DNA from 4 places in the Glaciimonas sp. GNP009 genome. Region 1 is predicted to be linked to each of the others. Evidence: predicted binding sites of a transcription regulator. Region 1 holds the regulator's gene; each other region holds the start of a gene.

Region 1 (4,174 bases):
AAAAAAAGGACAATAAAAAAGCCGGGAGAACCCGGCTTTTTAACATTTCAACAAATACTCGTAGCGCACTCAATCAAATTAAGCGTGCTCGCCGATCACAGCAACAGTCACATCAACCAGGACGTCAGTGTGCAAAGATACAGCAACGGCGTGGTCGCCAACGATCTTCAAAGGACCGACTGGCAAACGCACTTGCGATTTTTCAACAGCAAAACCTTGCTTGGTCAACGCTTCAGCGATATCAGCATTGGTAACAGAACCGAACAAACGGCCATCAACACCTGATTTTTGCGAAATCTTCACGGTCAAACCGTTCAATTTTTCGCCTTGCGCTTGGGCGGCTGCCAATTTAGCAGCTGCAGTTTTTTCCAACTCTGCGCGTTTAACTTCAAATTCAGCAATTGCTGAAGTTGTAGCACGGCGAGCAAGACGTTGTGGAATTAGAAAGTTACGTGCATAACCATCTTTTACACGAACGACTTCACCAAGATTGCCGACATTAACGACTTTTTCTAACAGAATAATTTGCATGTTTTTCTCCTATTTCAAGTCGTCAATTAAACGTTGTGCAGATCGGTGTAAGGCAACAACGCAAGGAAACGCGCGCGTTTGATCGCGGTGTCAACTTGACGTTGGTAAATTGCCTTAGTACCTGTCAGGCGTGCTGGCATAATTTTGCCATTTTCCTGAACAAAATCTTTCAACGTATCGACGTCTTTGTAATCAACGCTAGCAACGTGTGCTGCTGTGAAACGACAAAACTTTTTACGCTTGAACAGCGGGTTTTGTTGTTGACGCTTGTTTTTCAGTTTGCTTTTATCGAACTTTTTACCGAATGCCATTTGAGGCTCCTGTATAAATAATTAGGCCGCAGTTTCAGCTGCAGCAAATTCAGTGATGTGAAATACCAGACTTTTACCGTTGCGACTCTTGCGTGCCAAAAATCCTGTGAACCAGTACTGACCACCCAATACCGTCTGATTGAATCGCCCCGATATCTCGCCTATGGCAAGAGCGGCAATTTCGAACTCAACCTGACGTTGGATACCCGCTTCATGTGGTGACGAACGACTCAGCAATATTGCTGAAACGATCGGGATACCCGCTGGCGTATAACGCAATACTTCGCGCTCTGCGATTTCGGCAACCAATTGAAGCGCGTTGTTGAGTTGATTCACTCCGGTCTATTTGGAAAATGGTGACGCAATGAATGCAAGTTAATCGGCAAAATTAGGCGGCTGCCGGGGCTGATGCTGGCGCAGCTGGTGCTTCAGTACGATGGCTTTTAGCAGCATCTTCCTTTTGCACAGCCTTCATCATTGGCGATGGGCCAGTTTCAGCTTTTTTCAGCTTGACCGTCAGGTGACGCAAAACAGCATCATTGAACTTAAAGCCAGTTTCGATTTCGGTCAGTGTTTCGCTGTCGCATTCGATGTTCAAGCAAACATAGTGTGCTTTTGCCAATTTTTGGATCAGGTAAGCCAATTGACGGCGACCCCAATCTTCAACGCGATGAACGATACCGCCACGTGTAGTGACAATACCCTTATAGCGTTCGATCATTGCAGGCACTTGCTCGCTTTGATCCGGATGGACGATAAACACGATTTCATAATGACGCATGTAAGCTCCTTTTTGGACTGTTGAAAATAGCCCACCCCGGCGTCAAGACGAGTGTGGGAAGAGGAAAGTCGATAACTATACAGTGAAATCCTTCAAAACTCAATGCTCAATACACATGATCGTCATACAGACAAATAGATTGTCAAATTTACTTGCATTCAACTGAATACTGTACAAAAATACAGACTGTTTATATACACAGTTCGCCGGTAGCATAAATCGCAGCATGAACGCCATATTCTCGCACCAGCCCTTATTCGACAACCGCTATCAATATGATCAAATTAACTGCACGCCAACAACAAATACTTGATCTCATCAGGGATGCTATTGAGAACACGGGTTTCCCTCCGACTCGCGCTGAAATCGCATCCGAGTTAGGATTTCGCTCAGCCAATGCAGCTGAAGAGCATTTGCAGGCGCTTGCACGCAAAGGCGCCATCGAAATTTCTCCGGGGACGTCTCGCGGAATACGGCTTCTTGCAAAAGGCCCTAGCCCGACTAGTAAGCGCAATAATGATGACATCGGGCAGCAATTTACCTTACCCCATCCTGCATTAATGCAACTCAATCTTCCATTGGTGGGACGCGTGGCTGCCGGATCACCAATCCTGGCACAGGAACACGTTCAGGCACGATACAACATTGATCCTACCTTTTTTAGCGATAAACCGGATTACTTGCTGAAGGTACGCGGCATGTCTATGCGTGATGCCGGTATTCTTGATGGGGATCTACTAGCTGTCAAAAAAACGGAATCAGCGAGAAACGGTCAAATAGTCGTAGCACGACTGGGCGATGACGTCACCGTCAAGCGATACAAAAAAACTGGCTCTTCGATACAACTACTACCAGAAAATCCAGAATTTGAACCGATCATTGTCAGCGAAGATCAAGATGACTTTGCGTTAGAAGGCTTAGTGGTGGGATTAATGCGGAACTGGGGCTAATCCTTAAAAATGCAATTATCGGCTCGATCAGAGCTGATAATTGCAAGCGTATCAAGGCGCACTTTTTAATGAAGACGTAAGCTAATTAACCTAAATAGCGCATTTGAAAGCCCCTCTCAGGATGAAAAGCGGCATCTCTTAGCGTTAATCAAAACTACTCAAAAATTCCTTAATTACTTTTGAAGCAATAATTTTTAACACCCGGAAAAAATTTCTCCATCAATCAAGACGCCGCCGCTTAGTCAAAATCTGATTAGCGATACCGCGCAAAATATTCACCTCTTCAGTTTCCAACCCTGCGCGTGCAAACAAACGCTTCAGGCGTGGCATCAATTTTTTCGGATGTGCCGGATCGAGAAAATCGATTTCAATCAGTGCTTTTTCCAAATGGGCAAACATACCTTCAATCTCAATCAGATTAGCGGTATCGCCGTGAAATCCGATCTCGTCACTTGACTCACTCTCGCCAGGCGGTTGTTCAGCGCTAGCCGCGACCCGAAACTCATAAGCTAATACTTGCACCGCTTGCGATAAATTTAAGGAGGAATAATCGGGATTCGCCGGAATGTTAATTAATACATTACATTTCTCGACGATTTCATTCGGCAAACCATAGCGCTCGCTTCCAAATAATATTGCCCCAGTCAGGGTTTTATCTGTCGCTAGTTGCGCCGCCACCGCTCTTGGTGCCATCACAGGTGGAGAAAACTCGCGGAGGCGCGCACTTAGCGCAGCTGCATAATTGCACCCGATCAAGGCCTGTTCGACAGTCTCGACGATTCTGGCTGACGATAGAATATCTTGCGCACCGCTTGCTAATGCAATTGCCTCATCACGCTGTAAAACGTCCGGATAGCGGGGATTCACCAGGACCAGCTCGGAAAATCCCATTGTTTTAATAGCACGTGCAGCTGCGCCAACATTGCCGGGACTACTGGTATCAACCAGTACAAAGCGTAGGCGATTGAAAAGAGACGTGTTGGTTTTTGTCAGGTTCATTTAAAATAGCGTCATTCGCAGGTTAATTTTCAGGAAACGCTGATGTTTAGTGTCTTGGAGTATTAGCCGGGAGCCTGTCGGTCTGACCGGATCAAAGTGAAAAATGCACTGAACGAGGACAGATTTTGCCAGATTCGCAGCACCGATAGCCAGCTATTGGTCGAGAAACTGATGAAACATGACCTGACCAGATCATTTTTCAGCCGATTCCGCATAGCCCGTCAGGCCCTTGTTACCGTCAAGACGGCCTGCATCGCTCATTATTAATAATATAGGTTGGTTCTGTTCCCATTAGGCACAGTGCCGCCATTTTAACGGAACCGAATCCAGATATGCATCCTATGCTCAATACGGCCATCAAGGCCGCCCGTCGTGGTGCCGCAGTCATTTCGCGCGCCTCCTTCGATCTCGACCTGCTTCAGGTAGAAAAAAAAGCACATAACGATTTTGTCACTGAAGTTGATAAAAATGCCGAAGCGGCAATTATTGACATTTTGAAGAACGCCTATCCAGACCACGCCATATTGGCCGAAGAGTCCGGTGCGTCCGACAATCTACATGACGAAAACGAAAACGTCTGGATTATCGATCCAATCGATGGC
Region 2 (4,174 bases), 3.2 Mb from region 1:
AAGGTTGTCCGACTGTTGGAATAGTCGGTTTTTGGCTCAGAGAAGGCTGTTAGGCAAATCCGGCAGCGTAATTCAAGGGGTTGAGACGAGTGAATTTATTCATGAAGCAATCGGAAGTGGTTCCAAGAAAAGCCTCTAAGCTTCAGTCACACGAGACCGTACCGCAAACCGACACAGGTGGGCGAGATGAGTATTCTAAGGCGCTTGAGAGAACTCGGGAGAAGGAACTCGGCAAATTTGTACCGTAACTTCGGGATAAGGTACGCCCCGGTAGCTTGACTGGCTCGCGCCAGAAGGGTGAAAGGGCTGCAATAAAAAGGTGGCTGCGACTGTTTAATAAAAACACAGCACTATGCAAACACGAAAGTGGACGTATATGGTGTGACTCCTGCCCGGTGCTGGAAGATTAAATGATGGGGTGCAAGCTCTTGATTGAAGTCCCAGTAAACGGCGGCCGTAACTATAACGGTCCTAAGGTAGCGAAATTCCTTGTCGGGTAAGTTCCGACCTGCACGAATGGAGTAACGATGGCCACACTGTCTCCTCCCGAGACTCAGCGAAGTTGAAATGTTTGTGATGATGCAATCTACCCGCGGCTAGACGGAAAGACCCCATGAACCTTTACTGTAGCTTTGCATTGAATTTTGAACCAATCTGTGTAGGATAGGTGGGAGGCTTTGAAGCGTGAACGCTAGTTTGCGTGGAGCCAACCTTGAAATACCACCCTGGTTTGTTTGAGATTCTAACCTTGGTCCGTTATCCGGATCGGGGACAGTGCATGGTAGGCAGTTTGACTGGGGCGGTCTCCTCCCAAAGTGTAACGGAGGAGTTCGAAGGTACGCTAGGTACGGTCGGACATCGTGCTGTTAGTGCAATGGCATAAGCGTGCTTAACTGCGAGACTGACAAGTCGAGCAGGTACGAAAGTAGGACATAGTGATCCGGTGGTTCTGTATGGAAGGGCCATCGCTCAACGGATAAAAGGTACTCTGGGGATAACAGGCTGATTCCTCCCAAGAGTTCATATCGACGGGGGAGTTTGGCACCTCGATGTCGGCTCATCACATCCTGGGGCTGTAGCCGGTCCCAAGGGTATGGCTGTTCGCCATTTAAAGTGGTACGTGAGCTGGGTTTAAAACGTCGTGAGACAGTTTGGTCCCTATCTGCCGTGGGCGTTGGAAATTTGAAGGGGGCTGCTCCTAGTACGAGAGGACCGGAGTGGACGAACCTCTGGTGTACCGGTTGTCACGCCAGTGGCATTGCCGGGTAGCTAAGTTCGGAAGAGATAACCGCTGAAAGCATCTAAGCGGGAAACTTGCCTTGAGATGATATTTCCCGGGAACTAGATTCCCCTAAAGGGTCGTTCGAGACCAGGACGTTGATAGGCTGGGTGTGGAAGCGTAGTAATACGTTAAGCTAACCAGTACTAATTGCCCGTGAGGCTTGTCCCTATAACCTTAGCAGGTTATAGATTAAGCTAATGAGATATGTGTTTGCCTGAAAAGTGCAATCATACCCAGCAGTGCGGTGACACACCCTTGTCACTGCACTGCAGTAATACAAAACTTTACTTCTTCTAGATTGCGTTGTTTGTTGCCCCATTGGGAACACACGACACTACAGTTTATGCCTGATGACCATAGCGAGTTGGTACCACCCCTTCCCATCCCGAACAGGACCGTGAAACGACTTTGCGCCGATGATAGTGCTGCAACCAGTGTGAAAGTAGGTCATCGTCAGGCTCTTATTAGAAAACCCTCTCCGAGTAATCGGGGAGGGTTTTTGCTTTGCAGAAACGATTTATGCAATGACAACACCCAACACCCAACACCCAACACCCAACACCCAACACACACCAACATTAACTACGCATCATCACCCCGCGCGCCGATAAGATGTAGTCTGCAAGACAAATTCCCTCAGTGCCAACAGTCAAACTCAACCCTACAGCCTCACATTTCGCCACGCTCTCCCAATCTTGAGATACTTAGGTAAGCAATCTCGTCCTATTTATAGTGGTAACGATTTTTTTATAAAAACTATAGCCACCAACCGGTAATCACTGGGCCATAAGCCATTAAGTCACATCCCACTACACCAAAATAATTGCCTCCCGCCGTGTTTGGAAAGATATCTGTCACCGCCCTTTGATCAAGCCTGCCTTCACCAAACTTTACTTTACGATCATTCTTTAAACCCAATCGATCAATGTCTCGTCATTCTGGTTTGATTTGTAAGTTAACATCGCGAAATTGTCATGCATTTTTCTTGGAAATCCCGAAAGACAACTTTGCGCACAATAATCTACCCTGATAATAATGCCTTATAAGTTACTTAGCGCCCGACGATCCTGTGGAGGCATCGTTTATGTAAAAAAAATTTACGAGAGCATTAAGAGACAGCATATTTTCGCCAACGTGTGAACCGCATGAGCAATGACGTCATCCAGTTAAATAGCAATGCCTAGAATATCTATATCCAAAATACGCTACTAAGCAAAACAACAAACAGACAACTACTGGGTTTTTAACCAGTTGTCCTGTATGATTTCGTATAAATTAAGACTAAGGTGCTACTAAGATGATAGGTCGTCTCTCCGGGATTTTACTTGAGAAAAATCCGCCGCAATTAATAGTTGATTGCAATGGCGTCGGCTATGAAGTAGGAGTACCCATGAGCACCTTTTACAATCTTCCCGTAATTGGAGAAAGGGTCGTCTTATTGACACATTTGGCCATACGAGAAGATGCGCATGTACTGTTTGGATTCGGCACCGCGGAAGAGCGCAACGTTTTCAAACAACTAATCAAAATTAGTGGAGTAGGTGCGCGTATGGCGCTCTCAATTTTGTCTGGAATGTCAGTTCACGACTTAGCACAGGCGATCACGTTGCAAGAGGCGGGACGCTTGACCAAGGTTCCTGGCATTGGCAAAAAAACTGCAGAACGTTTATTGCTGGAGTTAAAAGGAAAACTAGGTGCTGATATTGGCGCGGTCGGAGGACACCCCGTTAACGTTGTGACGGGTGATATTTTGAATGCGTTGGTTGCGTTAGGTTATTCCGATAAAGAGGCATCGCTAGCTTTAAAGCAAATACCAGAGGACATTACAGTATCCGACGGTATTAAATTGGCACTGAAGGCGTTATCCAAATTGTAATGTTATTTTATTAATGCTAATTTTCGCAATAAGCCGATGAGTATCAAATTTTCCCTCATTCAGATATGGCCGTAGCAAGCTTATCTAAACTACGACATCTAAACCTTTCAGTCCGGCTACAATTCGATCATGAGCATTCAAACCGACGACTTTACCGAGCAGCGAATTATCGCGGCCACTCCGGCCTCTCCAAACGAAGAGGCAATTGAACGTGCGCTGCGACCAAAGCATTTAGATGAATATGTAGGGCAGCAAAAAATTCGTGAGCAGTTGGAAATTTTTATTACTGCTGCTCGCCAACGTAAAGAGGCATTGGATCATACCTTGCTGTTTGGACCTCCAGGGCTGGGAAAAACTACTCTAGCCCACATCATCGCCCGTGAAATGGGTGTTAATTTACGCCAAACATCAGGTCCGGTCCTTGAGCGAGCGGGAGATTTAGCTGCGTTATTGACGAATCTCGAAGCAAATGATGTTCTTTTTATTGACGAAATTCATCGGCTTTCACCGGTCGTAGAGGAAATTCTTTATCCTGCTCTTGAGGATTATCAAATAGATATTATGATCGGAGAAGGTCCAGCCGCACGCTCCGTCCGGCTCGACTTGCAACCTTTTACGTTGGTTGGTGCGACGACTCGTGCGGGAATGTTAACAAATCCGCTGCGGGATCGTTTTGGCATCGTTGCCAGATTGGAATTTTATACGCCGGAAGAATTAACCAGAATTGTTACGCGCAGTTCGGCTTTACTCAACGCGCCAATAGTCGGGGATGGCGCGTTTGAAATTGCTAAGCGCAGCCGTGGTACGCCACGTATCGCCAATCGACTTTTAAGACGTGTTCGAGACTATGCCGAGGTAAAGGGAAATGGTGAAATAACTAAAGCCATCGCCGATGCCGCGTTAGTTATGCTAGATGTTGATCCAGTCGGATTCGATGTAATGGATCGTAAATTGCTCGAAGCTGTGCTCTTTAAATTTGGTGGTGGCCCGGTTGGTCTTGATAATTTGGCCGCAGC
Region 3 (4,174 bases), 1.1 Mb from region 1:
GACTGGCGAAAAAGGACATAAGCAGCCTTGGTACATCAAACTGAAAAACGATGGCCCGATGTTCTTCGCGGCCATGACGGATTTTAGACCGGACCGAGAATTACAGGAAGGTTCGGGTTTTGTGATCGTTACCGCTGCAGCCGAAGGCGGATTGGTCGACGTACACGACCGGCGTCCGGTTGTGTTGGCGGCTAAGGATGCTTTGCTGTGGATGGACAACGGTTTGCCAGAAGAACAGGCGGAACGGATCGCCCGACTCCGCGCGCTCGGCCCAGATAGCTTTGAGTGGTTCATGGTGTCGACGGAGGTTAATCGAGCCGGGAGGAGTGATCCGTCTATGATTGAGCGGATTTCGTCGTGAATAAGCGGCGTGCAACGCTCCTGCGCGCACGTCCAGAAAGATGGGGCACTCCCCACCGACCAAATCTAATGGTGGACAAGCTTTGGTGAAAAGTCGTCCTTCATTTTAATTTTGGCAGCTCTCCCCAGTCAGTCGTGTACCTAGGGGTTTTATTGTCAAACCGCGCCGCCCAGCGCCCGAGACCTCCGGCAGAACCGAGTTGCACAGTATCTCGGCCGTATTGTGCATTTAGCGCATCGAGCGCAATCATGACCGCAGGGGAATGCTTTACGGTGTGGGAAGCATCAAACAAGTTTCCCTGTTTGATGTTTCCAGAATAAAGGTCCATCAGGACTACACCCGCTTTTTTGTATTTATAACCATCACGAAAGATGCGCTTCAATCCGTTGAGCGCGAAGCCGGTGAGTGTGCGCACATCATCTGACGAATCCGGTAACGGGATGGTAATGCCATTGTTGTATTGAGCGTCATCCAAGCGAAAACGGTCGGTCTCCACAAAAACGTGAATCGCTCCACACACGGATTTCTGTCCGCGAAGCTTTTCGGAAGCTCGCGCCATGTACATCGATATGGCTTCTTCCAATTCCTTGATCGTCATCACGGTTGCACCAAAGGAACGGGACGAGACAATCTGTTTGCGAGGCGGCGAAACTTCTTCTAGCGCCATGCAAGAGATGCCACGTAGTTCATTGCAGGTACGTTCCATCACGACACCGAATTGGTCGCGCAGGACTTTTGGGGAGGTCGTTCGTAATTTTTGCACTGTGTCGATGTGCATGTTACGCAGCCTATCGCTTATCTTACGACCGACTCCCCACACTTCACCGACATCAATGTGACTAAGGACTTCGTTAACATCATCGCTGTGCATACCCGCCAGATCACATACGCTATTGAATGGCGTTTGTTTCTTGGCGATATGGTTGGCCATCTTGGATAATGTTTTGGAAGGACCAATCCCGACGCAGACGGGCAGGCCTGTCCACTGCTTAACGTGATGCCGTATGGTCTGGCCCATGTCGGTCAATGTCGGCCAATGACCGGCCATACCATTGAGACTTAAGAATGACTCGTCGATGGAATACACTTCAACATCAGGACTGTAGTCGCGCAAAATGGTCATGACGCGGTTGCTCATGTCGGCATAAAGCGTGTAGTTCGATGATAGTGCAATGATGCCATGCTTGCGTGCCAAATCCTGCAATTGAAACCACGGCGCGGCCATCTTGACACCGAGCGCCTTCACTTCATTTGAGCGCGCCACCGCACAACCATCATTATTCGATAAGACGACAACCGGTTTGCCTTCCAACCGGGGATTAAAAACGCGCTCACAACTGACATAGAAATTGTTGACATCGACCAGGGCGAATAACTGGGAATGCGGTGCGCCCATGATCAGACAGCAAACTTCCGAACGACCCCTGCAACCACGCCCCATATTTGTAAATCATCGTCGTCACTAACGACAATGACCTTATAGGCTGGATTCTCTGGACGCAGTTCAACTACTCCACGGCGGCGATAAAGGCGTTTCAAGGTGAATTCGTTACTTATGACCGCCACAACAATATGGCCGTGCTTAGGTTCAATCGAGCGGTCCACCAATACCCGGTCGCCAGCGAGAATGCCCGCGCCAGTCATGCTATCGCCCTCAACTGTGAAGTAAAACGACGCCGCTTTATGCTTCACGAGGTATGTGTTGAGATCGAGACCTTCCTCCACGTAGTCGGCCGCGGGGGATGGGAAACCTGCAGGTATCTTAATAAGAAACAACGGAACAGGGCAAGCCTCGGGGGCGATGGCCGCCGCAAGGGCATATTGCGCGAGGCTAACTGGTGCGCACGCTTGCGTGCAGTCGAGGGGGCTCATGGGGCATTTAATTATACTGTATGAATATACAGCTATATTATCACCTTTGACCGCCGCCGCGCACTACCCACCACGCCTGCGGGCTTCTTTAGATGCACTTGAGTTAACGCACCCTGCTGCATCGCCAGAATCCCGCTCAGCGTGGGGCATGGAAGAATTCTGCCTACATCAGCGTGACGCAGTTTGATGCACCTGGGCCCATAAAGTGACAGGTTCAAACTCCCTCGTTATTAAATGTAGCTACAAATATTACTTGATTTGAATTACGTTCGTAACTACAATTAAACGATGGAAATAACATTTGACGCTATTAAAGATGTTGTAAATGTAGGCAAACACGGGGTCTCACTGGCAGATGCGGAAAAATTAGACTGGGAAATTGCATTAATATGGGCAGATAGGCGAAATAATTACGGCGAACCGCGTCAATTGTCAATGCTGTTTAGCAGAATTAAACGGTCAAACTTATAGTGCGGCATTTGTAGATCGGCCTGAAGGCCGCCGAATGATCAGCCTTAGAAAGGCAAATTTGCGAGAGGTGAAATTCTATGATGAACAAACGTAAAATTATTTATCCGACAGCGGAAGAAGATGCTGCAATCACCGCGGCCGCATTGACAGATCTAGATAACCTACCTTTGAATGACGCGCAATTATCGGAACTCAAACCTGTGCGAGGACGCGGTCGTCCTTTAGGGAGCGGCACGAAAGAACAAATAACAATGCGCTTAGATACTGATATTGTCGACGCGTTTAAGCGTGAAGGCGATGGCTGGCAAACCAGAATGAATGGCGCATTGCGTGAGTGGCTCCAGGCGCATCAATAGTGAGCAGTCGCCATAGATGGTATTTCTAACCGGGGATTCGAGTCCCCTCTCTAAAAACATTCATCAAAATAGGGAATTGACAGCATCTGGACAGCGTTTTTAAAAGAGCGTTATAGAGTAAGGTGATTGGGTATATTCGAATCCCCCTTTCTCCGCCAAGAACATAGCGCGTAAGTCTTTGATTTCAAAGACTTACGCGCTTTTTTTATGGGCGTTCGATAGGTATAAGGTTAAACGAGTTAAAACGGACATACACAGGCACTGACAAGGGGCGTACAAAGTTGCACATGCGGCGGGGTCAACAACTTTATGCGACGCCCGAATTTGGGTACTCACACCTCGGAATGCCGGGCGCACCTTCGACGCACTATCGCTTGGATAAGTGAAAAGCGGATGTGAACCAGGCATCTTGCGGATCCCCGCCTAATTTTACAATTTAGCGGTATTACCTCGAATTTGAAGGATGTATCAACTTTACTTCGCGCATTACCGAAGCAAAATACAAGCAAACCGCAGCTAAAACAGGCGTAATTGCTGCGAATTCAATGACTTCTGGCTTTCGTATTGTTTGCAGATTGACCTCAATTGAGGCAAGCCCTGGAGGATGTTGATTTGGTACACAACACGCCAGGAGTAACCCGCCAGGTTTTCCATTAAGAAATAGCAACTCTGACCGGTATCCCGCAGTGCGCCGTTCATTTGATCCGGTGGATCTGGTGTGTTTTGGCCATACCTTAGCTAAGGTCCAGGCTTACTGCTGGTTCAGCGATGCTGCCGATTTGCAGACACTTTCTATACTGCGCATCAAAATTGAGGGATGCACGTATTAAAATCCCAAAAATGCTATTTTTTTGGGACATCACTGCTTCTTGTAGCGCAACCACACACCGCCGCCTTCTTGGATATCTGCCGACTCTAATGTAAGGTAAGTTGGCTGCGACCAGACATCTTTGGCGATCTCAAACGATGCGGGATGCTCACCACGTCCATCAATCAGCGGCAAGATAAGAACACTGACCTCATCGACAAGCCCTGCGTTTACAAATGACCCGCTCACCGCGGGTCCGCCTTCGACGATAAGACGCTTAGTGCCAAGTTCATTTGCAAGGGTTGC
Region 4 (4,174 bases), on a different contig from region 1:
ATTCAGGATCGCGGCACTCCAACCAATCATCGTAGGCGTCGGACGGCACAATAACGAGTGAACGCTTTTCATCGCCAGGTTTGTGGAATCGCCGCATTAATGGATGATCGTCGGCATTGATCGTGAGCTGAGTGAAAGAAAAAGATTCAGTGCCGTCCAGTTCGGCCCAGGTTCGATACAAACCTGCGACCACAAACGGTGACTCGTCAGCCATTCCTATACACCAGCGAACGGGCGCACCGGATTCATAGTTGGGTTCAAAAAAACCTGTCATCGGCACCAGGCACAACCGGCATTCGCGCCAGTATTTTGCGTAGCTGCGTAAGGCTCCAACCGTCTCCACCCGCGCATTCATCGTGCTGTATGGTTTTACGCCAAGGGGTAATTTGGTTTTAGGAACCATGCCATACACCCCGCAAACTGCTTTTCTTCGCCCGTCTTGCCCGATGATGATAGGGGCAGGATAATCTTTCCAGGTCTCTGTTTTCCAGTCGAATTCGCCCTGTACTGGTGATTCAAAAGTTGTTTCGAGCACCTGACGGGATACCGGCAAATAGTTCACACACATAATGATGACTTTCCTGAAATTTGCTTACGATGCAGTTTAAATACTATCCACAGATCGGCAATTCTTCCCAATTAGTTGTGTATTCTGGCGATTTTTTTTCCTGACGCATCTTCCATGATTGCCTTGAGCCGTCCTGACTGAGTTTCAGAGTTCCCTTGCCATACCTGGTGTTGATCGCATCCAGTGTTTGCATGAGAGCAGGATGCTCGATCTCGGCCGCAAACAAGTCGCCTTGGTAGATCGAAGAATCACAAATTTCGCTCAAGATAACGCCAGCCTTCTTGTAGTAAAAGCCTGGCTTGTAGATCGATTTCAGACCGACTAGCGCCCAGCTTTGCAACGACATGCTGTTCGCGGTCGGCGTTGTGAGAGGGATGGTAACGCTTGGGCAGTATTGCGGCCGGTCTTCCCTGAATCTGTCCGTCATGATGAATACCTGCATCATGGCGGCAATGGAATTCTGATCGCGTAGCTTCTTGGCCGCGTTGCTAACAAAGTGGGCGAGGGCGTCCTGAAGAGCCTCCATCTCTGTCACTGCCTGACCAAACGACCGACTATTGATGATTTGCTGTTTCGCTGGAGCTACCTCTTCCAGCTCGATGCAGGCGTCACCGCGCAGTTCCCGGACCGTCTTTTCCATCACTACACCAAAACGATTGCGCATGCTGGCCACGTCTGCATCTCGCAATTGCAAGACACTTTCAATACCCATGCCGTTCAGAGCCGTCGTCAACCTACGACCGATTCCCCAAATTTCTTCGACCGGGATATTTTTGAGAACGCTGTTGACTTGGCGCTGGCAAAGCAAATTGATGTTGAACACCCCATTTGATCGCGGGTGCCGCTTCGCCACAAAATTGGACAACTTAGCCAGTGTTTTTGATGACCCGATGCCGACACAAACCGGAATCCCGGTGTCACGATAGACGCGCTTCCTCATCGCTCTCGAACGATCCTGGATGTCGGTGAAGCCAGTCAACTCCAGGAATGATTCATCGATGCTGTACACCTCCTGCATCGGGGAGAATTGACTGAGTATCGACATAACTCGATTACTCATATCGGCATACAGCACATAGTTAGAGGAAAACACTTCAATTCCTTGCTCGCGCACCAGATCGCGGATTTTGAACACAGGTACGCCCATTTTTACGCCCAGCGCCTTTGCCTCGTTGCTCCTGGAGACGGCACAGCCGTCATTGTTGGAAAGCACGATGACAGGCCTAGTCAAAAGATCCGGTCGAAAGATTCGCTCACAACTGACGTAAAAATTGTTGCAATCAATTAGTGCAATGCTGCGAGGCGCGCTCTGCATACTGACTCACACATTCAAGAGTTTGTGCAGATTGAATGTCACCACGCCCCAAATGCGCAGCTCTTGACCTTCCTTTAGCATAATCGGGGGAAAAGCCGGGTTCTCGGCCAATAGCCTCACAAGCTGACCACGCTGAAACAAACGTTTTACGGTAAATTCTTCATCAACGATGGCAAGAACAATGTGGTTATGTGCGGGCGTGATCGAGCGATCAACAATCAAGGTGTCATCATCATAGATGCCGATACCTAACATGGAGTCTCCACGAACGCGAAAAAGGAATGATGCCTGCTCATTCATAAGCAGATGTTCATTTAGATTGATCCGGCGTTGCGCATAGTCAGAGGCTGGCGACGGAAAACCAGCGTAAACGGGCCCATCGAACAACGTCAGCAGCAACGGAAAAGACGAGAGAGGGAGGGGGATATTCATAATTTATGCTGTATAAAAACACAGTATAAGAGCCCTTATATGAATCCGGCAAGCGTCAATAATATATTGACGACGATAGGAGCCCAGCAGTGCGTAAAAATAGCAAAAAATTAATACCTATTTAACTTGTGATGGCATTTTCTACGATTTTCCATATCAATCGTCCCCAAGTTTATTTCGCATAGTGCAGATGCAATCGGGCGCATCGCCGCTATGCGGCGACCGGGCTTCTCCGGGTTCGCTATTCGCTCATCCCCGCTCCGCGTGGACTGCTTCGCAGCCCTCCATATCCCTTGCGCAAATCCAAGTCAAAGGCAAGCGCCAAGCGCCCAAATTCACTACTACGGAAAACAAATTTCAGAGCACCATTGTAATTAGTTTTGTATATAGATAAGTTGTAGTTGATTAAAACAATTCATCGGTAAAACTATATACAAAACTATATACAAAACATATAATAGGTACATGGTTAATTCAGTGCTGATTGACCTTAACCCGACAATCTCTTAAAGGAAATATCATGCAATTATCTTCCCGATTTGGCCGTAACCAACACGTTTTGCGCTCGAATTCCCCACTGTCAGACGAGCAAATTACAGCAGTTGCCCCTTCGATTTTCGCGGAAGAAAAACACGCCAGCCGGTCAGATCGTTACACCTACATTCCGACAAGCGACGTGCTGCGCGGCTTGCGTAAAGAAGGCTTTAGCCCGTTCATGGTTTGCCAAACGCGCACTCGTGACGATGCGAAGCGCGACCATACAAAACACATGATCCGCTTGCGCCATGCAAGCCAGATCGACGGCAAGGAAGCCAACGAAATCATTTTGCTGAATAGCCATGATGGATCATCGTCGTATCAAATGCTGTCCGGTGTTTTCCGCTTCGTTTGCTCGAATGGCATGGTTTGCGGCGACATATTAAGTGATATCCGCATTCGTCATAAAGGCAACATCGTTGACAACGTGATCGAAGGCGCTTTTCGTGTCCTGGACGATTTCGATCTGGTCAACGGCCAAAAAGACGGGATGAAATCCTTAACGCTCAACGAGGGAGAGCAAGCAGCATTCGCCCGCGCTGCATTGTCTTTGAAATACGATACTGAATTGACACCGGCACCTATCACCGAAAATCAAATTCTGCGCCCAAAACGGATGGAAGACCGTTCTGATGATTTGTGGACAACTTTTAATTGCGTTCAAGAAAACTTGGTTAGAGGTGGTTTGCGTGGTCGCAGCGCTACCGGCCAAGTCAGTACGACACGCGAAGTAAAAGGGATTGACCAAAACATCAAACTCAATCGCGCCTTATGGGTTCTCGCGGAAGAAATGCGCAAAATTAAAGGCTAAGAAATTTAAACGAGGCGGATTTCGCCGCCTCATTTTACAAGTCAAATTTCGTCATGACGAAAAAATGACTTGATGGAGCGGATGAGTCTGGAAACCCTACGGGGGCGCCCTGGTACTACAAGCCCCGGTGTTTTAGAAAGGCGATGAGGTAGGGACTTATATGCAGGTCACCCATGACCCCTTTGGTGATAATGCAGGTCACCCATGACCCCTTTGGTGATAATGCAGGTCACCCACGACCCCTTTGGTGATAATGCAGGTCACCCATGACCCCTTTGGTGATAATGCAGGTCACCCACGACCCCTTTGGTGATAATGCAGGTCACCCATGACCCCTTTGGTGATAATGCAGGTCACCCACGACCCCTTTGGTGATAATGCAGGTCACCCATGACCCCTTTGGTGATAATGCAGGTCACCCACGACCCCTTTGGTGATAATGCAGGTCACCCACGACCCCTTTGGCGATGATACAGCTCACCCATGAACTACTAAAGAGATAGAGATGTTT

What was found. Region 1 encodes LexA, which represses DNA repair genes until DNA is damaged. Its sites were predicted from a motif close to ACTGTATNNNNATACAGT; they were not measured.
Positions count from the first base shown of each region.
Region 2: the regulator LexA is predicted to act here: its motif matches at 2,517-2,534, upstream of ruvA (Holliday junction branch migration protein RuvA).
Region 3: the regulator LexA is predicted to act here: its motif matches at 2,249-2,266, upstream of ACXX82_RS17050 (LexA family protein).
Region 4: the regulator LexA is predicted to act here: its motif matches at 2,323-2,340, upstream of ACXX82_RS00960 (LexA family protein).

Region 1 covers NZ_JBTGUV010000004.1:4,781,032-4,785,205, reverse strand. The annotation lists gene rplI (50S ribosomal protein L9) at 79-531, opposite strand; gene rpsR (30S ribosomal protein S18) at 558-842, opposite strand; gene priB (primosomal replication protein N) at 864-1,178, opposite strand; gene rpsF (30S ribosomal protein S6) at 1,231-1,623, opposite strand; gene lexA (transcriptional repressor LexA) at 1,899-2,573, shown strand; gene ACXX82_RS22010 (RNA methyltransferase) at 2,793-3,572, opposite strand; gene ACXX82_RS22005 (inositol monophosphatase family protein) at 3,905-4,174, shown strand, end outside.
Region 2 covers NZ_JBTGUV010000004.1:1,537,503-1,541,676, reverse strand. The annotation lists rRNA gene ACXX82_RS07740 (23S ribosomal RNA) at 1-1,450, shown strand, start outside; rRNA gene rrf (5S ribosomal RNA) at 1,629-1,741, shown strand; gene ruvA (Holliday junction branch migration protein RuvA) at 2,580-3,158, shown strand; gene ruvB (Holliday junction branch migration DNA helicase RuvB) at 3,288-4,174, shown strand, end outside.
Region 3 covers NZ_JBTGUV010000004.1:3,678,719-3,682,892, reverse strand. The annotation lists gene ACXX82_RS17060 (SOS response-associated peptidase) at 1-361, shown strand, start outside; gene ACXX82_RS17055 (Y-family DNA polymerase) at 462-1,757, opposite strand; gene ACXX82_RS17050 (LexA family protein) at 1,760-2,233, opposite strand; gene ACXX82_RS17045 (BrnA antitoxin family protein) at 2,782-3,060, shown strand; gene ACXX82_RS17040 (RibD family protein) at 3,920-4,174, opposite strand, start outside.
Region 4 covers NZ_JBTGUV010000002.1:12,170-16,343, reverse strand. The annotation lists gene ACXX82_RS00970 (SOS response-associated peptidase) at 1-568, opposite strand, end outside; gene ACXX82_RS00965 (Y-family DNA polymerase) at 612-1,883, opposite strand; gene ACXX82_RS00960 (LexA family protein) at 1,890-2,315, opposite strand; gene ACXX82_RS00955 (DUF932 domain-containing protein) at 2,836-3,663, shown strand.